Regions from separate parts of the Sodalis sp. RH24 genome, predicted to be linked through region 1. Evidence: predicted binding sites of a transcription regulator. Region 1 holds the regulator's gene; each other region holds the start of a gene.
The links. Region 1 encodes CRP, which controls carbon source genes, mostly activating them, when cyclic AMP is high. Its sites were predicted from a motif close to ATGTGANNNNNNTCACAT; they were not measured.
Positions count from the first base shown of each region.

Region 1 (5,797 bases):
GGGCCTGCTGCTGGGCGCCGAACTGCGGCCGCAGTTCCATGGCCGGGCGCGCGAGTTCCTGCACGCCAGCGCCGCGCAGGGCCTGATGATCCTCAACGCCGGTCCGGACGTCATCCGTTTCGCGCCGTCGCTGGTGGTGGAGTTCGCCGATATCGAACAGGGCATGGCCCGGTTTGAACAGGCGGTGGCGCAGGTTATCGCCGCCAAACCCTAAGGCGCGCGGCGGGAGACTAATGGCTTAACCGGCGCGCCAGCCAGTTGCCGTGCTGCGGCCGCTGGCGCCAGGCTACCGATGAAATCGTATGCATCACGCCCAGATGGAACAGAATACGCCGCAGATGGCGTTCCATCAGGGTGCCGGGCAGCTCCGGCGTTTCGCCGGCGGCATCCATCACCGGGCTGTCTGAGCTTGGGCCGTCATATTCCAGCCGTTGCTGGCAGCGCTGCAGCGCCACCTCGCAAGAGGCCAGGTACTTTTGCGCCAGCGTCGGCGTCAGCATGTAGTGATCCCGCGCCAGGATGGTCATGGCATTGATGTGCTCGACGATGAACTGGCTATGGGTCACCCATAAACGCATATCGGTCAGATAGCGCGAATTAAACGCCGGCTCCCGCATCGCCTGGCTAAGCGACGTAAACAGCGCGTTGTGCGCCTGGTTGACCTTCATGCGCGCGTAGGCCAGCGCCGCCGGCTCGGGGGCGGGTTGCAGCAGCAGTCGCAGCGCGTCCTGGTCCCGCTCCAGCGCCAGATGGGCGTTTTTGCGCAGCATACCGCTTTGCCACTGCGGCCATAACCACAGCATGCCGCCGAACGCCAGCATACAGCCGATCAGCGTATCCACCAGCCTGGGCACCAGGAAATGCGCGCCGTTCAGCGACAGTAGCTGCAACGTATACACCGCGGTCACCGTCATGCCGATCATCGCCAGGCCGTAATTTTTGCGCAACACCAGGTAAGACGCCAGCGTCAGGAACAACATGCACAGCAATACCGTGCCGTCGCTCAGCCTGAATTGCAGCGTGCCGGCGGCAATCACCAACCCCGCCAACGTGCCCAGGGCCCGATGCTGGATCCGCACCCGGGTGGCGTTATAGCCGTTCTGGCTGACAAACATCACCGTCATTAAAATCCAGTAGGGTTTGGGGAGATCCAATACCAGCCCCAGGCTGCTGCCGATGGCCAGCATAATCCCAAGCCTTGCCGCGCTGCGCAGCGCCATGGATTTAAAGGAACAGTAGCTGACCAGCGCATGCCAAAACGACAGCCGCTGCTGGTTGTCGGCCATCAGGTCGCGGCGGTAAAGCGGGCGCTGGGTACGCAGCAGCCGGGCGATACGGCTGAAATGGTAATAACAAAACTGTCCGACCGGATTATCCGGATGCCGGTCGGCAATTTTTTCCAGGGCCGACAGCGCGGTGGCCATGTTAAAACGCCCCGGCTGCCGGTGATAGAGAATATCATCCGCCAGTACCCGCAACCGCGCGGCAATCAGCCGGGCGTTATAGCGGATAACCGCCTCGGCGTGGCTTTGCGCCACCAGTTTTTGTACTTCGTCCGGCTGGTGCAGGCTGACGGCGATATGCTCCTGCAAATCCAGCGCCACCTGGAAAGAACGCAGCAGGCGTTTGTACTGCAGCTGATCATTGGCCGACAGCATATAAAGCTGCTGGTATACCTGGGCAATCAGATCAATCACCGCCTGCTGGCGGGCAAACAGCGGCGGCAGGGCGGTTTCCGGATCGGTATGCTGTGTCAGCAGGGTATATTTCGCCTCGATATAATCCGCCAGCTCCCGATACAGCAGGCTAAGCGATTCCCGCATCGGCTGCTCCTTCCACAACCGGAACCACAGGGCGTTGAACAGCCCGTACCAGGCGGTGCCGGCAATATACAGCAGCGGCGGCACGGCGGGCGGCACATTGCCGGCCAGCCCCAGGGTAAAGATGGCGGCGATAAGCGCGGCGGGCAATAAACGGCCGTGCAGCGGGCTGATTTCACCGGTAACGCCGAACAGCAGCGCCAGGCCGAGCATCACCAAGGGCAACGGCACCGGCACGGCCAACAGCACCTGGATCAGCACGCTGCTCAGCGCGAACAGCACGCCGCCGACGGCCAGTCGCTTGAAAAACCGTTTATGCAGGGTATCGAGGCCGGCGATATTGCAGCAGGCAGGGACCAACGAAAACAGCAGGCCGTTTTGCAAGCTGCCGAATAACAGGCCGGCGGCCACCGGCAGGCATAGCACGATGGTTTGCCGCAGGGCATAGTTTACTTCAGGGTGGTAGATTAACCGGCGCCACATACTGTCAGCAAAAAAAGCGTGGTACGAAGCACCACGCCTGTATAACGGGGCTATCAGCGCGTGCCGTAAACAACAATGGTTTTACCGTGCGCGGATATAAGATTTTGATCTTCGAGCATTTTAAGAATACGTCCTACCGTCTCGCGGGAACAGCCGACAATCTGGCCGATTTCCTGACGGGTGATTTTTATCTGCATGCCGTCGGGGTGGGTCATGGCGTCGGGTTGTTTCGCCAGGTTCAACAGGGTTTGCGCTATGCGTCCGGTAACGTCCAGGAATGCCAGGTTGCCGACTTTTTCCGACGTTACCTGTAAACGACTGGCCATTTGCGCCGACAGGCGCATCAGGATATCCGGATTCACCTGAATCAGCTGCCGGAATTTTTTATACGAAATCTCGGCGACTTCACAGGCGGTTTTCGCCCGTACCCAGGCACTGCGTTCCTGACCTTCCTCGAATAGGCCGAGCTCACCGATGAAATCTCCCTGGTTAAGATAGGAGAGAATCATCTCTTTGCCTTCTTCATCCTTAATCAGCACCGCCACGGCGCCCTTAACGATGTAGTAAAGCGTTTCAGCCTTTTCACCCTGATGTATAAGTGTACTCTTCGATGGATACTTATGAATATGGCAATGAGACAGGAACCATTCGAGAGTCGGGTCTGTTTGCGGTTTGCCGAGAACCATTCGCTGTTATCCTCTTTTGTCATCGCTATCCCAGGTTCGGGACATCGTATTCCCTGTTACGGCGCTTGTATTATTCACTCTGACTCCGCGTTTAAACGGAGCGACGTAAGGGAACTTATTAGGGTCTGGTAATGTGATGTTCCGATCGATCTCTTGCCCTTTCATTATCATGAGGCCGATCCAGCCTTGTTTTTAGCATAGGTTTGAAGCAGTGTCTTCTGTTGTCTTGCTTCAGCATGAAGTATGTTCAGTAACATTGCCAGTTTTCCAACAAAAATGTAGTCTGCTGGAAAGCTTTTCATCAGGAGTATCATAATGCAGGCACGGGTCAAATGGGTAGAAGGGTTGTCTTTCATGGGCGAATCCGCCTCGGGCCACCAGGTTTTGATGGATGGGAACGCGGGCGAAAAAGCGCCCAGCCCAATGGAAATGGTATTGATGTCGGTCGGCGGCTGCAGCGCCATTGATGTGGTATCGATTTTACACAAAGCGCGGCAGGACGTCCGGGACTGCGAGGTCAAACTCACCTCCGAGCGCCGCGACGAGGCGCCGCGCCTGTTTACCCATATCAACCTGCATTTTATCGTCACCGGCGCCGGGCTGACCGACAAGGCGGTGGAGCGGGCGGTGACGCTATCGGCGGAAAAATACTGCTCGGTCTCACTGATGCTCGGCGCGTCGGTCAATATGACCCACAGCTTTGAAGTGCGCGACGAACACCACGCCCCCGCCGCCTAACCGGCCCGCCAACACCGCACTCAAACCCGGCGTGTTCAAGGGAGAGCGCGCCAATGGGGTCGAATCGGGCATGGTTTCTCTGCCCGACCGAGCGCCCCATGGCACGGTATGCCCGCCAACACCGCACTCAAACCCGGCGTGTTCAAGGGAGAGCATGCCGATGGGGTCGAATCGGGCGTGGTGTTCCCGCCCGACCGAGCGCCCCACGGTATGCTAGGCCCGCCAACACCGCAGCGAATCCTGGCGTGTTCAAGGGAGAGCATGCCGATGGGGTCGAATCGGGCGTGGTGTTCCCGCCCGACCGAGCGCCCCACGGTATGCTAGGCCCGCCAACACCGCAGCGAATCCTGGCGTGTTCAAGGGAAAGCATGCCGATGGGGTCGAATCGGGCGTGGTGTTCCCGCCCGAGGCCTCGAGTTTACTTAATTTCCTTTCCTTCCAGCAACTGCTGTACCAGCGGCCCCATAATCAGCTCCATCGCCAGCCCCATCTTGCCCCCGGGCACCACCAGCGTATTAATATTGGAAATAAAGGAGCCTTGCAGCATCGCCAGCAGATAAGGCAGGTCGATATGCGCCAGGCTACGGAAATGAATAACGACAAAACTTTCGTCAAGTGAGGGAATCGCCTTGGCGGCGAAAGGGTTCGACGTGTCGACGGTCGGCACCCGCTGGAAATTGATATGGGTGCGGGAAAACTGCGGCGTGATGTAGTTAATATAATCCTCCATCGACCTCACCACCGAATCCATCACCGCCTCGCGCGAATGCCCCCGCTCGCCGGTATCGCGCACCAGTTTCTGGATCCACTCCAGGTTGACGATGGGCACCACGCCCACCAGCAAATCCACGTGCTTCGCCACGTCATGGCTATCGGTTACCACGCCGCCGTGCAGCCCCTCGTAAAATAACACGTCCGTCGGTTCCGGCAACGCCTGCCAGGGCGTAAAGGTACCGGGGATCTGGTTATACGGCACCGCCTCGTCATACGTATGCAGATATTTACGCGACTGACCGCGGCCGGTATCGCCATACTGATGAAACGTATGCTCCAGCAGGCCAAAGTTATTGGCGTCCGGACCAAAGTAGCTGATATGGCGCCCTAAATCCCGCGCCTTGCGGATCGCCATATCCATTTCCGGCCGGGTAAAGTGATGAAAGCTGTCACCCTCCAGTTCGGCGGCGTGGATATTCAACTGCTGGAATATTTTACGAAACGCCAGGCTGGTGGTGGTGGTGCCCGCACCGCTGGAACCGGTAACGGCAATAATGGGGTGTTTTGTCGACATGGTAACCCTACGCTTGGTTGAATTGCGGCGTGAAGAAGTGCGCCCGGCATCAAGGCCCAGAAGTGAGTGTTAGCATATTTAGCGCTTAGGGGCCAGGGGCTTCGCTATTCGCCCGGCGTATCTCCGGCCTGGTCATTAAACCGGCCGCGCGGCATGATATTGATATTTTCATGCAGTTCCGACCAGACCACCACCGCCTCGCCGCTTATCAACTGGCGTTTTACATCCTCGACCTTTTGCGCCAGTGATTTCTCCTGCTCGCCATAATCGGTGCCCTCACGCAGTACAAAGGACTCGATCAGGTTATAGAGCGTGTCAGGATCGATTTGTTCCCAGGGAATAATCACGATATTGTGTCCCGATAGTCAATAAATCAAGGTGTTGAGTAAATTTCACCTGTTATGCCTTGTACATCCCCGTGCGCACTGGTAGCTTCATACGCGTTATTTTACGGGGAGCCGCCAAAACGTGGAACTGAGTCTTTTTCTGTCAATGCTGGGGTTTCTCTGGGTGGCCGCCATTACCCCTGGCCCTAATAATATGCTGCTTACCGCCTCGGGCGCCAATTTTGGCTTCTGGCGCTCGATGCCGCTGATGATCGGCATCATGCTCGGCATGCAATGTATCCTGCTGCTGGTGGCCTTCGGCATCGGCGGCCTGATCACGCTTTATCCGTCCCTGCATTTTATGCTGAAGGTGGCGGGCAGCCTTTACCTGCTGTGGCTGGCCTGGAAAATAGCCACCGCCGCCTATGAAAAACTGGAAACCGACGCGCCGCCCCC
Region 1 is NZ_CP178729.1:4,093,554-4,099,350, forward strand. It holds gene argD (bifunctional acetylornithine/succinyldiaminopimelate transaminase) at 1-214, shown strand, start outside; gene ACL2XG_RS18450 (YccS/YhfK family putative transporter) at 231-2,303, opposite strand; gene crp (cAMP-activated global transcriptional regulator CRP) at 2,357-2,989, opposite strand; gene ACL2XG_RS18460 (hypothetical protein) at 3,157-3,345, opposite strand; gene ACL2XG_RS18465 (OsmC family protein) at 3,305-3,727, shown strand; gene ACL2XG_RS18470 (phosphoribulokinase) at 4,146-5,015, opposite strand; gene ACL2XG_RS18475 (YheU family protein) at 5,120-5,362, opposite strand; gene ACL2XG_RS18480 (LysE family translocator) at 5,484-5,797, shown strand, end outside.

Region 2 (5,797 bases), 650 kb from region 1:
CCGGCCGTTAAGGCGATGCCATGCTTTCTGACCGCGGGTGGGCAAGCCTTCCCCCGCGCGCGTCTCTTTCTAAGCCCATACCGGTCATCAATAGCGGGGATCATCAAAGACGTTAACAGGCCAGGATGGCCTTTACCCATGGTGGCTCAACGTTCAAACCTGGCATAATTCTATCGTGGCATGCATATCCAGCAGGCACAGGAAAACATGAATCGACTTGTCGTTATTTCCGGCTGTTCCGGTGGTGGGAAATCCACGTTACTCGCCGAGCTGAAGCGACGCGGCTATACCGTTGTCGAAGAACCCGGCCGGCGCGTCGTGAGCGAAGAGTTGAAACGAGGCGGCCAGGCATTACCCTGGATTGATATGGCGGCGTTCTTACGCAACGTTATCCAACTGTCCATAACCGATTGGACCAGGGCCGGCACCGCAAACGAATGGATATTTTTCGATCGCGGGGTGGTGGACGCGGCGGCCAACCTTGAGCACATCACGGGTAAGCCTTATTTAAAGCGCTATGGCATTTCTTTGCGCTATCATCACAAGGTTTTTTTAACGCCGCCCTGGGCCGAAATTTATGCCGAAGATCCAGAACGGCGGCATTCTTTTGACGCGGCTTTGGCTGAATACGGCCTGCTGGTCACCGCCTACCCGGCATTGGATTATGACATTTTGGCAATACCAAAAACCAACGTAGCGGATCGGGCCACGTTTGTTCTTGATGCTCTGTCCGGCAACGGAGAATAATACCACCGCCGCACCGCACGCCGCCGGTGAAGTAAACGTTGCCAGCGCCCCGACTATTCCATTGCTGCCGGCATTCCTGACCCCCGTATCCGGCACGGCATTCGCTCAGACTGTTGTGTTTGCGTCGTTATCGCCATCGGCATTTAGCGCTTTCCCCTGCACCACCAGCCACTGCTCAAACGCTTGGTGCAATACGGTTTTTTGCACGCTCACCGGCGTTAAGGCCTGGTATTGACAGGGGGCAACGGTAAATTGCGGAAACAGCGGGACAAGACGGCCATGCATTATCTCCGCCGACAGCGTGTTGACCGGCCCCAATCCCACCCCGATCCCTTCCAGCATCGCCTGCAGGGAAACGTGGAAATGGTCGTAACGGCGAAATAAGCTCGCGGGTGTTTTTCGCAGGCCGGCCGCCGCCAGCCACAGATTCCACTGCTCAGGCCTTGTCAGGGTTTCAATGCGGGGACAGGCGAGGACATCCGCGGGCAGGCGGAGCGGATAACGCTTAAGCAGCGCGGGGGAGGCCATCAGGCAATGCTGATCTTGCAAAAACGCGATCGCGGAATACTCCGCTACGCTGATATCACGCCGGATCAACAGGTCATAGTGCCCGATAATGTGCAATTGCTCGGTATTGGCCGTGGAAATCTGCAAATTTGCCTGGGGAAAGCGCGTATAAAAATCATCGAGGCGGGGCAGCAGCCATTTCAGGCACAGTGTGGTCGGCACGCTGACATTAAAGACATTATTACGTCCACCGTTGCCGTAGCGCAGGGCGATGTCGGACAGGTTATCAAACGCGCTCCCCAGCTCCCCGGCCAGCGTCAGGGCGTAAGGCGTCGGCACGCGTCGCTGGCCTTCCCGGCTGAATAAATTAACGCCGAACCATTTTTCAACCACCTGCATATGGCGGCTGACCGCCCCATGGGTAATACATAATTCTTTGGCGGCGGCGGTATAGCTGCCGGCATGGCATGCAACCAAAAATGCCCGTAATGCCGCCAGGGGTGGGAGTGAATGCATAACCAGTCCTTTTTTATCACTATTGCGTGATATTTTATCACGAGCCATTCCATTTCTGATCGCTATCATCATGGTTACTACCCCCTGAAAAAGGACGTGCCGGCGTGATGTATCTGATCATTGTCATTATTGGAATAGCGGCCGGCATCATCAGCGGCATGGTGGGCACAGGCGCTTCCATCATGCTGTTGCCGGCGCTGGCGTATACCTTTGGTCCCAAGGCCGCGGTTCCCATCATGGCCATCGCCGCCATTATGGGTAATGTTTCGCGTGTGCTTATGTGGCGCAGGGACATCAATATCAGGGCCTTTCTGTGGTATTCCCTGCCGGGTATCCCCGCCGCCGTCCTGGGCGCCAATACGCTGTGGCTGATGCCTGCGCCCCTCTCCAACTTCTGCATCGGCCTGTTTTTCTTCCTGCTGATCCCGGCGCGCCACTGGGCCAATGCCCGGGCAATAACGCTCAACCCCATGCAACTGGCGCTGGCGGGCGCACTGGTCGGTTACCTCACCGGGGTGGTTTTCTCCACGGGCCCGCTGACCATCCCCCTTTTTGCCGGGTATGGGCTGACAAAAGGCGCGCTGCTGTCGACGGAAGCGGCCGCCTCCTTTGCTATCTACCTTGCCAAGGCATCGGCGTTCGGGGCCATCGGCGCCCTGCCGCGGTCCGTCGTTATCAGTGGCCTGATGGTAGGCGGTACGCTGGTTGCCGGCATGTACATCGGTAAAATATTCTTGGTGAAAATGGCTGAAAAAACCTTTAACCGCCTGATTGACGCCATGATGCTGGTGGCGGGCGCCTCAATGATTTGGGACGCGCTTAATTGATAAATGATTCCCTGCGGAATATAACGCGCTATAAAATCCATAAAAATAAAAAATAGAACCCAATGGCCAAGCATACATAAAGCCAGCACCGGCAACCGACAATGCCTGGACAGGCGGCGGCGGTAACTATCGCCTGTTTATCAGAGGCGTACTCTCGCGATCCGTAATAATGAGGGATAGCAAATACCTAATAACATAATTAGCATCTATTTAGCGGCCAATTTACCATACCGGGTTATTCACATTATTTCTTGTTCATTTTGAACGGAGGTTGCTTTTTATTAAGTCAATCACGTTATGCGTTACATCATTTTCGTTACATCATTTTTAAGTGACATCCATCACAGTTTTGCACATCCATAGCCGTTTAACTGCACCTCAACGACATTACCGTTGAGGAAATAAAAATGAACGTTGATACCCAGTCTTGCGTGGTTACCGGAAAAAAAGCCGTTGCCGTGGTGGCGCAAAACGTAGAATATTCCGGCCAGGGGACCTTGGTTAAAATATCCCGCGGCGGGATTTGCGGATCCGATCTGCATTATTACCAGGAGGGTGCGGTCGGAAATTTCAAAGTGCGCCAGCCCATGATTCTGGGGCACGAAGTTATCGGCCATGTGGTAAAAAGCGATGCCCCGGGGTTATCCGTTAACCAGAGCGTGGCCATTAACCCCAGCAAGCCCTGTAAACAGTGTAAATATTGCCTGTCCGGTGAGGAAAATCAATGTATTAATATGCGCTTTTTCGGCAGCGCCATGTATTTCCCGCATGTGGATGGCGGATTCACGCAATTTAAAGTCGTGGATACGGAACAATGCATCCCCTTTAACAATGCCCTCGATGAACGCGTCATGGCTTTTGCCGAACCGCTGGCGGTGGCCATTCACGCCGTGAATCAGGCCGGGGACGTTAAGGGTAAAACCGTTTTTGTCTCCGGCGTCGGGCCTATCGGCAGCTTGCTGGTGGCGGCCGCCAAGGCCTCGGGCGCGCGGGAAATCATCTGCGCCGACCTGAGCCAGCGTTGCCTGGATATCGCCGCCCAAATGGGCGCCACCAAAACCCTGCATGCGGCGGCCGGTGATTTCTCCGCGTATGCCGATCAAAAAGGCTACTTCGATATCGCGTTCGAAGCCTCGGGCCATCCCCAGTCCATTACGCGCTGCCTGGAATTAACCCGGGCCAGGGGTACCTTAGTCCAGGTCGGCATGGGCGGCGTGACGCCGGAGTTCCCCATGATGATGGTCATAGCCAAGGAAATCAGGCTGGTGGGGAGTTTTCGTTTCACCACCGAATTTAATACCGCCGTGGCCTGGCTGGGCAACGGCACCATCGACCCGCTGCCGTTGTTATCCGGTGAATATCCGCAGGCCGAACTTGAACAGGCGTTGATCTTCGCGGCGGACAAATCGTTAGCGTCAAAAGTACAGTTGGTTTTTTGAAAATAGGGATCCAAAATGAACGATATTTTTTCATTAAAAAATAAAAAAGCGCTGATTACCGGCTCCGCCCAAGGCATTGGTTTTTTATTGGCCAACGGACTGGCGCAATCGGGTGCGGAAATCATCATCAATGATATTACCGCCGCCCGCGCGGAAAAAGCGGCGCAGCAGTTACGGGACCAAGGGTATACCGCTTATTCTGTCGCATTTGATGTGACGAAAAGCCAGGCCGTTAATAGCGCTATTGAGCAAATTGAGTCCGATATCGGCCCTATTGATATTTTGATTAACAATGCCGGCATCCAGCGACGCCATCCGTTTACCGAATTTCCTGAGAAAGACTGGAACGATATTATCGCGGTAAATCAAACGGCGGTATTTTTGGTTTCACAAGCGGTTGCCCGTAACATGATCAAACGCAACCGGGGTAAAATCATCAATATTTGCTCCATGCAAAGCGAACTCGGCCGTGACACCATTACCCCCTATGCGGCGTCAAAGGGCGCGGTTAAAATGCTGACCCGCGGCATGTGTGTGGAACTGGCCCGTTATAATATTCAGGTTAACGGCATCGCCCCCGGCTATTTTAATACCGAAATGACCAAGGCCCTGGTCGATAACCAGGAATTTACCGCCTGGCTGACCAAACGCACCCCGGCCGCCCGCTGGGGAGACCCGCAGGAACTTATCGGCGCCGCGGTATTCCTGGCGGCGAAAGCCTCTGATTTTGTCAACGGTCACCTGATCTTTGTTGACGGCGGTATGTTGGCGGCAGTCTGAAAGTAAAAAAAATAACGAATAATAAATAAATGACGGGAGCCGCCCGCGGGCGACTTTTCGTCATTAGCATGGGGATTGGATATGCCGATTATAATTATTGCATTAGGGGTAATATTACTCCTGATATTGATGATCAAATTTAAAGTCAATGGTTTTATCGCCCTGGTGTTTGTGGCGGCGGTGGTGGGTATCGCCGAGGGCATGAAACCGCTGGCGGTCATGCACTCGATTCAAAACGGTATTGGCGGCACCTTGGGTGGTTTGGCGATGATCCTGGGATTCGGCGCTATGCTCGGACGCCTGATCTCCGATACCGGCGCCGCCCAGCGCATCGCCACGACGCTGATACAGTTTTTTGGCAAACAACGCATCCAGTGGGCGCTGGTGATAACCGGGCTGGTGGTCGGCCTGGCAATGTTCTATGAAGTCGGTTTCGTCCTCTTGTTGCCGTTGGTATTTACCATTGTGGCCGCCTCGGGGCTGCCTTTGCTGTATGTGGGCATTCCGATGGTTGCCGCCCTGTCGGTGACCCACTGCTTTTTGCCGCCGCATCCCGGCCCTACCGCTATCGCCATCATTTTTAACGCCAACCTGGGCACCACGCTGATTTATGGCCTGATCATCGCTATTCCGACCGTTATTATCGCCGGCCCCCTTTTTTCCAAACTGCTGAAAAAATTTGAAAAAGAACCGCCGGCGGGATTATTCAACCCGAAAATTTTTACCGAACAGGAAATGCCCGGTTTTGCCGTCAGTGTGACCGTGGCCATTATCCCGGTCATTCTGATGGCATTGGCTGCGATCGCCGATATGACCATGGCGAAAGACGACGGCGTGCGTCTGTTGCTGGAATTTATCGGTAATCCCGCCGTGGCGCTGTTTGCCGCCATCGTACTGGGTATTTTTACTCTCGGCCTGCGCAGCGGGCGCCAGATCGGCCAGGTGATGGATATCCTGGGCGATTCCATTGCCGCCATCGCC
Region 2 is NZ_CP178729.1:3,441,495-3,447,291, forward strand. It holds gene ACL2XG_RS15645 (AAA family ATPase) at 181-747, shown strand; gene ACL2XG_RS15650 (LysR substrate-binding domain-containing protein) at 853-1,770, opposite strand; gene ACL2XG_RS15655 (sulfite exporter TauE/SafE family protein) at 1,878-2,597, shown strand; gene idnD (L-idonate 5-dehydrogenase) at 3,005-4,036, shown strand; gene idnO (gluconate 5-dehydrogenase) at 4,052-4,816, shown strand; gene ACL2XG_RS15670 (gluconate:H+ symporter) at 4,898-5,797, shown strand, end outside.
Region 2: a site for CRP is predicted at 2,927-2,944, ahead of idnD (L-idonate 5-dehydrogenase). Genes of this name have one in related genera too.

Region 3 (5,797 bases), 390 kb from region 1:
TGTAATACTGCGCCAGGAAGCCTGGTTTTACGACAGCCGCAACCGGCTGGAACGCTATACCTGCACCGGCGCCGCGCCGCCGGTAGACCCCTACGGCAAGTCTATCTCGTTACAGACCTTTGTCTATGACGCCATCGACAACATTACCCAATGCGGCACCACGTTTCCCGGCGGCGTGGACAATGCGCTGTTTCAATTTAATAACCCCAGCGATCCCACTCAGCTCAGCCGGGTGCAGCACAGCCATCCGGATTATCCCGCCGTGATAGCGCTGACGTATGACGCCAACGGCCAGATGACGCTGGACGAGGCCGGACGCCGGCTTGCTTATGACCCGCTGGGCCGTTTGATTTCGGTGACGGACGGCCCCGCTCCGGGCGGCGGTTATGGCTATGACGCCCTCAATCGATTGGTCGGACAATCGGTAACCGGGCGCGGCGCGCATGCGCTTTATTACCGCAGTGATGAGAGGGTCAACGAGCAGCAACCCGGCGCGTTGCGGCCGGTGCGGCTAGCCAAACTGGGCGGCGCCACTGCAGCGGTGCATGACGGTACCCACTTGCGACTGACGGCCACCAATGATCAGAACAGCCTGCTGTGGTCACGGGCCGAAAATCAGACCTCGGAGCTGGTCCGTTATACCCCCTGGGGCTTTAGTCCTGCCTTCCGCCCGTCGTTGCCCGGTTTTACCGGCGAGCGTCCCGATCCGGTGAGCGGCGCTTATCACCTGGGCAACGGCTATCGCGCTTATAACCCGGTGCTGATGCGTTTTAATACGCCGGATTCGTTAAGTCCGTTCGGCGCGGGCGGTATCAATGCCTATGTCTATTGCGCCGGCGACCCGGTCAATAACGCCGATCCGAGCGGCCATATCAGCTGGCAGGGCATTCTGGGTATCGTTTTGGCTGTCGTAGGCTTTGCCTTGAGCATCCCCACCGGCGGCGCCTCACTATCATTGGTCGCGGGCGTCTTGATTACCCTTGAAGCGGCGGCGGCGGCGACAGGCATTGCCTCCATCGCGCTGGAGGAAAAGAATCCGCAGGCCTCGGCGGCGCTGGGATGGGCATCGCTGGCTCTGGGATTAGGCGCGGGGGCGGGGGCGGGCGTCGGCAAATTGGCGGCCAGACGCGCTAACACCGCCAGGGGAGGAGGTCTTGAAGATATCGCGCTTGGCAACAGGATAGAGTTGGGCGACGATCTGTATTTATTTAAAGGGTCTGAAAATTCAGAACGCCTTATTATTTCGTCCCATGGAAAATATCACCAAGAGGCGGGTTTTTTCACGCCGCCGCAAGGGACTCAAGTGAGGTATGGTATAAAAGAGGGAAGAAGGCTAAGGTTGGGATTGCGGCAAGCAGCCGACAATAGCTTTACGCCCGCAGAGGTCACTCGCCGTGATTTTCAGCACAATTACCGGTTAGAGCGATTCCCTAAGGATGACGATCTTTTTGCGTCCCGCCTTGCAAGTGAGTATAAAGTGGATATTATCACCGTGCGTTCTCATGCCTCGCAAGATTTTGAAATGGTTACAATACGTACCTTGTTAAAAAACTTGGAGGACAAAGGATTGCGTTATAAAACTATTGACGGTATTTTTTGCCGCGTATGGGAGTGGGACGCCCCGAATACCTTCGTAATCAAAGATCCCATGCGCTTTCACTTGACCAAGAAATTCAGTCTTAAATAAAGCGACGGAATATCTGAATCAAGTCATCGTTTATATACAGTAATAATTGTGTGCGCGGCATGACTATAAATGTGGTGTTTTATTAGCATGTTTTCATCTTGATAAAACCTAAGAAAATCCGCGTTAATGATTTAAGTATCATAAAAGAGCTGCTGTCGTGCCATTTCATTTCGTTAAAATGATCACATGATAGAGGTAAGTGACCTGATGCAATAAAGTAATCTTATTGATTTTATTATCGAGACCGATGTTTACGATGCGTCTGCCGGCCCCTCGCCGGCTGGTGATAACGTTTGGGGCTTCAGTCTGACCGGCAACGGCTTTATTCCTCCGGCCTTGCCGTTGCGGTTGACGGACCGCTATGGCAATAGCGGATGTGCCTCCCTTACCCTTGATGCCGTGGATGGGTTCGATGCGCCGCGGGTTTTGTAAAAAAATGAGACCATCGGTAGGGCTTTGAGCATATTTATTCCTCGCAAAGTGGACTATCCTTACTCTGCAAACAGGACGCGTTAATTGGGTAACCAGGGAAAGGGGTGAGCTATTTTACAGGAGTAGTTGGTCATGATGTTAAGGGACAGACTGGCGCAGTTGCGCTATGCGCTGATGATTCCAGTGCTATTGATGCTGGCGCTGCAGATTACCGCCTGCGGCGACAAGGAGCCGGAGCAGCGCAAGGCGTTTATGGCGTTTTTACAAACCACCGTGCTGCCGGGCGGCGAGCGCCTGCCGACGCTGACCGACGATCAGAAAAAACAGTTCGGCACCTATGTGGCCGACTACCAGATCCTGCTGACCTTTACCCAGCAATATACCCAGGCGGTCAATGCCAGCCTGCTGCCGGTGCTGGATCAGGTCAGCCAGATCCGCGTGCCGCAGGATTATCTTACCCACCGGGTGGATTTGCAGCAGTCCGCAGGGGCACTGAATCTGCTGGGGCCGCAGATAGAACGCCTGAAAAAACAGGCGGATGACTCCCGCGCCGCGCTAAAGCAGCCCGACGACCTGAAGGCGGTATACGAACAGGCCTATACCAAGCTGGTGATTCAGCCGGCACAGCAGGTGACGCCGGTGGTGACCAGCGCGGCGCAGCTTGCGGAAACCCTGATCCAGGTGGGCAATTTCCTGAATATGCAGGGCAGCCAGGTGACCTACAGCCCCACGTCGGTGGCCTTTCCCACCCGGCTGCAGGCGACGCAATATAATGAGCTGATGGCCGGCCTGCAAAGCCAGCACCAGCAGCTGATGCAGGCGCAGACCGCCGCAGGGACGGCCCTGCGCTAATGACGCGCCGCGTTACACCAAGGTGGCCCGCCGGGTCACCTTTTTGTAACATATCCGCGTCATGATGGCTGTCGTGCGTGCGAGAAAACGCAGGTATTACAGCGGTAATTTTCTTACAGCTTTAGCTACGCAATTCCGCCTTTTAGCGTCTAAATCAGCCGCTATCGCCCTCTCTTCGCCGATGCCCGGCTGGGATGATAAATAATTTGTGATACAAATCACATTTATCAAACAAATACCCAGCAAGCAAGAGTGATCTCTATCACAATTTACCCGCCGTTAACTCCCTGAAGTTATAATTGTGGTTTTTTTTCATACGGAATTTGTGATGAATATCACCGATATAGGGGATAAACAGGGGGTGACATGGTGATATTCGTCACAGTTACGCCGCTGAGTACGCATTCGGCACGCAGCGTGGTAGAGTCCCGCTGCTTATAGAACTACCGACAGAGAATGCAACACTGTCGCAACAATTTTCACGCGCCCTTATTGTCCGGCGCGTATCAATAGGGGTGTTTTTTATGTCTTCTTCGGATATCAAGGTCAGAGTACAAAATTTTGGCCGTTTCCTGAGCAATATGGTGATGCCGAATATCGGCGCCTTTATTGCCTGGGGGATTATCACCGCGCTGTTCATCCCCACCGGGTGGACACCCAACGCGACGCTGGCTAAATTAGTCGGCCCGATGATCACCTACCTGCTGCCGTTGCTGATCGGTTATACCGGCGGACGGCTGGCCGGCGGCGAACGCGGCGGCGTGGTGGGCGCCATTACCACCATGGGCGTGATTGCCGGGGCGGATATGCCGATGTTCCTCGGCGCCATGCTGGCCGGTCCGTTGGGCGGCTGGGCGATTAAACGTTTTGACCGTATGGTGGACGGCAAGATCAAAAGCGGCTTCGAGATGTTGGTCAACAACTTCTCCGCCGGCATCATCGGCATGATCCTGGCGATTATCGCCTTCCTGGCCATCGGGCCGCTGGTTGAAATCCTGTCCCATATCCTGGCGGCGGGCGTGAACCTGATGGTACGCCACGATTTATTGCCGCTGGCCTCGATCTTTGTCGAACCGGCAAAAATCCTGTTCCTGAATAACGCCATCAACCACGGCATCTTCTCGCCGTTGGGCATCCAGCAGGCTACCGCCACCGGCAAATCAATTTTCTTCCTGATTGAAGCCAACCCGGGTCCGGGCATGGGCGTGCTGATTGCCTACATGATTTTCGGTCGCGGCAACGCCAAACAGTCCGCCGGCGGCGCGGCCATCATCCATTTCCTGGGTGGTATCCACGAAATCTATTTCCCTTACGTGCTGATGAACCCGCGTCTGCTGATAGCGGTAATCCTCGGCGGCATGACCGGCGTGTTTACCCTGAGCGTGCTGCACGGCGGCCTGGTTTCCCCCGCGTCGCCGGGTTCCATCCTGGCGGTGCTGGCCATGACGCCTAAAGGCGCCTATTTTGCCAATATTACCGCGGTAGTCGCGGCGTTTGCCGTGTCCTTCGTTATCGCCTCGATCCTGCTGAAAAGCATGAAGGCCAAGGAAGGGGACGACCTTGAAGACGCCACCCGTCGTATAAAAGATATGAAAGCGCAGTCCAAAGGCATGGCCGCGCCGGTTACCGCCGGCGCCACCGGCGACCTGGCTTCGGTACGTAAAATCATCGTGGCCTGCGATGCCGGCATGGGCTCCAGCGCCATGGGCGCCGGGGTACTGCGTAAAAAAGTCAAGGAAGCCGGGCTGACCAATATCAGCGTGACCAACACGGCCATCAACAGCCTGCCTGAGGATGTTGACCTGGTGATCACCCACCGCGACCTGACCGAGCGGGCCATGCGCCACGCCCCGCAGGCGCAGCATATCTCGCTGACCAACTTCCTGGACAGCGGGCTGTATACCGATCTGGTGGCGCGTCTGGTTGCGGTGCAAAAGACCGAAACCAATCAGAATAAAGTCATCACCACCCTGGACGACAGCTTCGAAGACAGCGAGCAGAACCTGTTCCGCCTGACCGCGGCCAATATCTTCCTCGGACGTCAGGCCGACAATAAGGAACAGGCAATCCGTTTTGCCGGTGAGCAACTGGTCAACGGCGGTTACGTGCTGCCGGAGTATGTGGAAGCGATGCTGGATCGTGAAAAGCTGACCTCCACCTACCTGGGCGAGTCCATTGCGGTTCCCCATGGCACCATCGAGGCCAAGGATAAGGTGCTGCGCACCGGCGTGGTATTCTGCCAGTATCCGGCGGGCGTGCGTTTCGGTGATGAGGAAGACGATATTGCCCGTCTGGTGATTGGTATCGCCGCGCGCAATAACGAGCACATCCAGGTCATTACCAGCCTGACCAACGCGCTGGACGACGATGCGGTTATCCAACGCCTGATCAACACCACCGACGTAGATGAAGTGCTTGAGCTGCTCAAAGGCGGCAAAACGGCCTAACCACAGCGCGGGCGATGGAAACGGTTGTATTTGAGAGGGGGCCTGCGTTGGCCCCTTTTTAACTAAGAGAATCCAAGGTTAAATCTATGAAAGCATTACATTTCGGAGCAGGTAATATCGGACGCGGCTTTATCGGTAAATTATTGGCCGATGCCGGGGTGGACGTGGTGTTTGCCGACGTTAACCAAACGGTGCTTGACGCCTTGAACGCCAGGCATGAATACGAGGTCCATGTCGTGGGCGAGCAGTCCCATGTGGAAAGGGTCCGGGGCGTCAGCGCCGTTAACAGCACCGGCGCGGAAGTGGTGGCATTGATAGCCGACGTTGATTTGGTAACCACCGCCGTAGGGCCGCAGATCCTGGAACGCATCGCCGGTAC
Region 3 is NZ_CP178729.1:3,698,834-3,704,630, forward strand. It holds gene ACL2XG_RS16790 (RHS repeat-associated core domain-containing protein) at 1-1,687, shown strand, start outside; gene ACL2XG_RS16795 (DUF3053 domain-containing protein) at 2,255-2,971, shown strand; gene ACL2XG_RS16800 (PTS mannitol transporter subunit IICBA) at 3,496-5,418, shown strand; gene ACL2XG_RS16805 (mannitol-1-phosphate 5-dehydrogenase) at 5,505-5,797, shown strand, end outside.
Region 3: a site for CRP is predicted at 3,222-3,239, ahead of ACL2XG_RS16800 (PTS mannitol transporter subunit IICBA). Genes of this name have one in related genera too.

Region 4 (5,797 bases), 1.7 Mb from region 1:
ATGGCGCCGCCATTCTGATCTGGTCGATATTTACCTTTATGCAGGGGTTTGTGCACTTCTTCGCCTCCGCGGCGATGATGCTGTTTATCCTGCGCTTTATGGTCGGGTTCGCCGAGGCGCCGGTGATGCCGGCCAACAGCCGCATCGTCTCCGCCTGGTTCCCGGTCAGGGAACGCGGCACCGCCTCGGCGATATTTAATATTTCCCAGTATGCCGCGCTGGTGATCTTCAATCCGCTGTTGGGATGGATTACCCAGGAAGTAAGCTGGGAATACGTATTTATCGTCATGGGCGTGGTGGGCGTGGTGCTGTCCCTGGTCTGGTTCAAGACCATGTACAGCCCGCTCGACCACCCGAAGGTCAGCAAGCAGGAGCTGGAGTATATCCGCGCCGGCGGCGGCCTGGTGGATATGGATAACGCGGCGGCCCACCAGAAAACCGAGGCCGGACCGCAGATGGGGTATATCAAGCAGCTGCTTTCCAGCCGGATGCTGCTGGGTATTTACCTGGCCAACTATTGCGTTAACGCCATCACCTGGTTCTTCTTGTCCTGGTTCCCCATCTATCTGGTGAAGGGACGCGGCATGTCCATCCTGCAGGCCGGTTTTGTCGCCGCGCTGCCGGCGATCTGCGGCTGTATCGGCGGCGTGCTCGGCGGTATTTTCTCCGATTATCTGCTTAACAAAGGATTTTCGCTGTCGGTGGCGCGCAAGACGCCGATCATTATCGGCATGCTGATGTGCACCAGTATGGTGATTTGCAACTACACCACTTCCGACGTGGTGGTGGTGGCGGCCATGTCGCTGGCGTTCTTCGGCAAAGGCATCGGCGCGCTGGGCTGGACGGTCAACGCGGACACCGCGCCGAAAGAAATCGTCGGCCTGAGCGGCGGCGTACTGAACCTGGTGACGCAAATCGGCGCCATCACCACGCCGATTGTCATCGGTTATATCCTGAATAAAACCGGATCCTTTGACGGCGCCCTGATTTATGTCGCCGCCAACGGCCTGGTGGTGATTTTGAGTTATCTGTTTATCGTGGGCAAGATTCAACGCCTGGTGCTTAAGCCGCTGACGGCGTAAGGTTTTTTTGACATAGCAGTTTGCAACCGCAGGAGTAGGGAATGGATCACAGCGATTTTAACGGTGCGCCGACGGTGACCGCCATGCAGGTTATCCCGGTCGCGGGCCATGACAGCATGCTGATGAATATCGGCGGCGCCCACGGCGCCTATTTTACCCGCAATATTGTCATCCTTACCGACAATGCCGGGCATACCGGCGTCGGCGAGGCCCCGGGCGGCGAGGTGATTTTAAACACGCTGCAGGCCGCCCGGCAACGGGTGGTGGGCCAGCCGCTGGCGACGCTTAACCGCATCGTGCACGACGTGCACCAGGGGCATGTCAGCAACGATTTTGATTCTTTCGCCCAGGGCGCCTGGACCTTTGAACTGCGGGTAAACGCGGTGGCCGCTCTCGAGGCCGCGCTGCTGGATCTGATGGGCCAACATCTCGGCGTGCCGGTGGCGGAGCTGCTCGGTCCTGGTAAGCAGCGCGACAGCGTGCCTGTGCTGGGCTATTTGTTTTATGTCGGCGACAGGAGCCTGACCGACCTGCCCTATCAGGCCGGGCCCAGCCGGCCGTCCCATGACTGGTACCGGCTGCGCCGCGAGACGGCCATGACCACCGACGCCCTGGTGCGCCAGGCGGAAGCCGCGCAGGATCGTTATGGCTTCAAGGATTTCAAACTCAAGGGCGGCGTGCTGGCCGGCGCCAGCGAAATAGAGACCGTGACGGCGCTGGCCAGGCGGTTTCCGGACGCGCGTATTACCATCGACCCCAACGGCGCCTGGTCGCTTAGGGAAGCCATCGATTTGTGCCAGGATATGCGCGGCGTGCTGGCCTATGCCGAGGACCCCTGCGGCGCCGAGCAGGGCTTTTCCGGGCGCGAGGTGATGGCGGAATTCAAACGGGCCACCGGGCTGCCGGTGGCGACCAATATGATTGCCACCAACTGGCGCGAGCTAAACCACGCGGTACAGCTTAACGCCATTGATATTCCGCTGGCCGACCCGCATTTCTGGACCCTGCAGGGCGCGATACGCGTGGCGCAGCTGTGCGATGAATGGGGCCTGACCTGGGGCTGTCATTCCAATAACCATTTTGATATTTCGCTGGCGATGTTTATCCATGTCGGCGCGGCCGCGCCGGGCAAGCCCACCGCGCTGGATACCCACTGGATTTGGCAGGAAGGCGAGCATCTGACCAAAGAACCGCTGCAAATCGTCGACGGCGCGATCACACTCAACGGTAAACCGGGGCTCGGCGTGGAAATCGATATGGCGCAAATCGAACGGCAGCATGAGCTTTACAAGCGCATGCCGTCCGGCGCGCGCAATGACGCGCAGGCGATGCAGTATCTGATTCCCGGCTGGACCTTTGACCGGAAACGGCCGGCGATGCTGCGTTAACCCATCCAGGGTACGGCCGGCCGTACCCTGAGTTTGCCGGCGACATGGGGTGGGCCGCGGACGATGGGATCAGGCTTCGTCATCCAGCTGCAGCGCCACGTAGAGCAGCAGCCGATCGTCAAAATTGGCCAGATCCAGGCCGGTCATTTCCGAAATGCGGTTGAGGCGGTACTCCAGGGTGTTGCGGTGGATAAACAGCGCCTTGGAGGTAGGCGTGGGCTGAACGTTATGGCGGAACCAGGCAATCAACGTGCGGCGCAGCAGGCCGTTGTTATCCATGGCCTTGAGTTTTGCCAGCGGGCGCACCAGCTCGCTGGCCTGCCAGCCGCCGCGCAGGCTGTCGAGCAGTACCGGCAGCATCAGATCGGGATAAAAATAACGGCGCTGCTCGGGCAGCCGCTGCTTGCCCACCGACATGGTGGTGCGCGCGGTACGCCAGGAGCGCGCAATACCGCCGGCGCCGGGGAAAAAATTGCCCAGGGCGATACGTACCCGCAGGCGGCTGCTTTCGGTCATGCGCGAAAACAGCGTATCCACCCGCCGGCGATGCTCTTCGGCATCCCAGCGCCCGTGGCTGTTCAGCGCGGGTTTCAGCACCACCATTTCCGTCAGCGATACGATGGCGATCAGGTTATCGCGCTCCGGCGTGGTGAGCAGCGTTTGCAGCTGCTGCAGCTCCGCCATGGCGCTGTCGACGCCGAACTGCCCGCTGTCCACCTCCACCACCGCCGCCACCCTGGGCTGGTTGATATCGATGCCCAGCCGCTGGGCCCATTCGATCAGCGCCGGCGTGACTTCCTCGGCGCGGATTAAATTCAGCACCAGTTCCTCGCGCAGCCGGCTGTCCTGCGCCAGCATATGCAGCAAGCGCGCCTGCTCCAGCATCATTTCCGCCGTCATGCAGACCAGCTCGCCATACTGCCGCAGTTGACTGGGATTGCCGGTCAGGCCGATAACGCCGACGATATTGCCGTCGATTTTCAGCGGGAGGTTGATACCGGGCCGTACCCCGTGCAAATGCCGGGCCACGCCGTCGTCGATATCCACGACCCGGGCCTGCGACAGGGCCAATAACGCGCCTTCGTGCAGTTCACCGACCCGCTCTTCATCGCCGCTGCCGATAATGCGGCCGCGCGCATCCATCACGTTGATATTGCTGTCGATAATCTGCATCGTTCTTGCCACAATTTCTTGCGCCAATTTCGCATCAAGATGATACGTTGCCATCCCCGCCTCGGTTCTGTTAAGCCCTTTGCCCTATTATACCCGGGTGCTGGCGCTCATACATTGTGCAGAAGCACAAAGCGTGATCTTGCTCGCTTATTTTGTGCGGGATATCACATTCTTTCGGGCAAAAAAAGACGGCGTCGTGATGACGCCGTCTTGGTGGCGAGAGCCGGACGCGGGGGATTACTGCGCCAGCAGGTAAAGCGTGGTATCGCCGCGTTTGACGTTTAACGCCAGTATCGGCGGCTTGGCATCCAGGATTTTACGCAGTTCGCCGATATTCTGCACCGGCTGCTGGTTGACGCCCAGGATGATATCGCCCTTCTTCAGGCCGACTTTCGCCGCGGTGCTGCCCGCCTTGACATTGTCCACCTTGACGCCCTGCTGATCGCCGGTATCCATGTTGCTCAATTCCGCGCCTTCGATGCCGGTAAAGACATTGCCCGAATCAAGCTGCGGCTGGGTGCTCTGCTCCAGGATCACATCGACGGTTACCGGCTTGCCGTCGCGCAGCAGGCCGAGCTGGACCTTGGTGCCGACCGGCTGCGAGCTGACATCCGCACGGAACGCGGCAAAGCTGTTGATGGGCCGGCCGTTCATGGTGACGATGACATCGCCGGCTTTCACCCCGGCCTTTTCGGCGGCGGATTTAGGCATCACCTGGCTGACAAACGCGCCGCGCTGGGCGTCGACTTTCATCGCCTTGGCCAGCTCCGGATTGAGCTCGGTGCCGAGAATGCCGATTTCGCCGCGCCTGACCTGGCCATAGGCCACCAGCTGCGCCGTCAGGTTTTTCACCATGTTGCTGGGAATGGCGAAGCCGATACCGATATTGCCGCCGTCCGGCGCCAGTATGGCGGTATTGATGCCGATAAGCTCACCGTTGAGGTTAACCAGCGCCCCGCCCGAGTTGCCCCGGTTGATGGCGGCATCGGTCTGGATAAAGTTTTCATAGTTTTCAATATTCAGCCCGCTGCGCCCCAGCGCGGACACAATACCCGAGGTGGCGGTTTCCCCCAGGCCGTAAGGGTTGCCGATGGCCACGGTATAATCGCCGACCCGCAGCTGGTCCGAATCGGCCATCTTGATGGCGGTGAGGTTTTTAAAGTCGATCAGCTGCACCAGCGCCAGATCGGAACGGGGATCGCGGCCGATGATCTTGGCGTCGAATCGGCGGCCGTCATACAGCTGCACCTGGATTTTAGTGGCGTCGTTGACCACATGATTGTTGGTCACCACGTAGCCTTTCTGGGCATCGATAATCACACCCGCGCCCAGCGCCATGAATTTTTCCTTGGCCGGCGGGGTATTGCCCTCGCCGTCGCCGCCGCCGTCCTCATCGCCGCCCTGGCACAGGGGCGACGCCTGGAAAGGCGACCCTTCCTGGCACAGCGGGGAATCCTGGCCAAAGAACTGCTGGAACTGCTCGGGCACGCGCGCCGAACTGACGGCGGTGCTGCCTTCGACGCTGATGCTGACCACCGATGGCATGACTTTTTCCAGCATCGGCGCCAGGCTTGGGAGCTGCTGATTGGTCGAGGCGGTTTCCGCCGCATACAATGAAACAGGCGCCAGCGCCACACCCAGACACAATGCCAGCGCACTCAGGACCAAAGAAGTTTTTTTCATTTAACATTGTCTCAACTGTAAGTATCAGGTAATGATGCGGACCCATTGCTGTGGTCGTATCTGTGAGATTAATCAAATAACCCGAAGTTCAGTAGCAAAAAAACCATAATGGTAAAAAAGTATTGGGCGTATTTACAAATACTGCGCTAACCCTGACTTACTCCGCGGCCATTAAGCGGCGGTATTCATCCCAGGCATAAAGATCGGTCATGCCGCTAATATAGTCCTGAATTAAACGCGCCCGATAATAAAATTCCATCATGGGCTGCTGGCGCGACGGGTAGCGATTTAACCCGGCTACCGCTTCACCATAAGCCAGACGATGTTTGGTGGATAATTTATGAAACAGGCGGGTGGGGATCATGTAGTCCCGGTGGTCATCCTGCGCCGCCAGCTCGCGAAACGCCGCCAGCGGCATATCCAGCAGGGGGTTGTAGATTTCCAGCAGGCCGCTGATAACCCGGTAGCCCT
Region 4 is NZ_CP178729.1:2,408,609-2,414,405, forward strand. It holds gene ACL2XG_RS11105 (MFS transporter) at 1-1,082, shown strand, start outside; gene ACL2XG_RS11110 (enolase C-terminal domain-like protein) at 1,124-2,470, shown strand; gene ACL2XG_RS11115 (CdaR family transcriptional regulator) at 2,540-3,697, opposite strand; gene degP (serine endoprotease DegP) at 3,881-5,326, opposite strand; gene dgt (dGTPase) at 5,484-5,797, opposite strand, start outside.
Region 4: a site for CRP is predicted at 3,796-3,813, ahead of ACL2XG_RS11115 (CdaR family transcriptional regulator). Genes of this name have one in related genera too.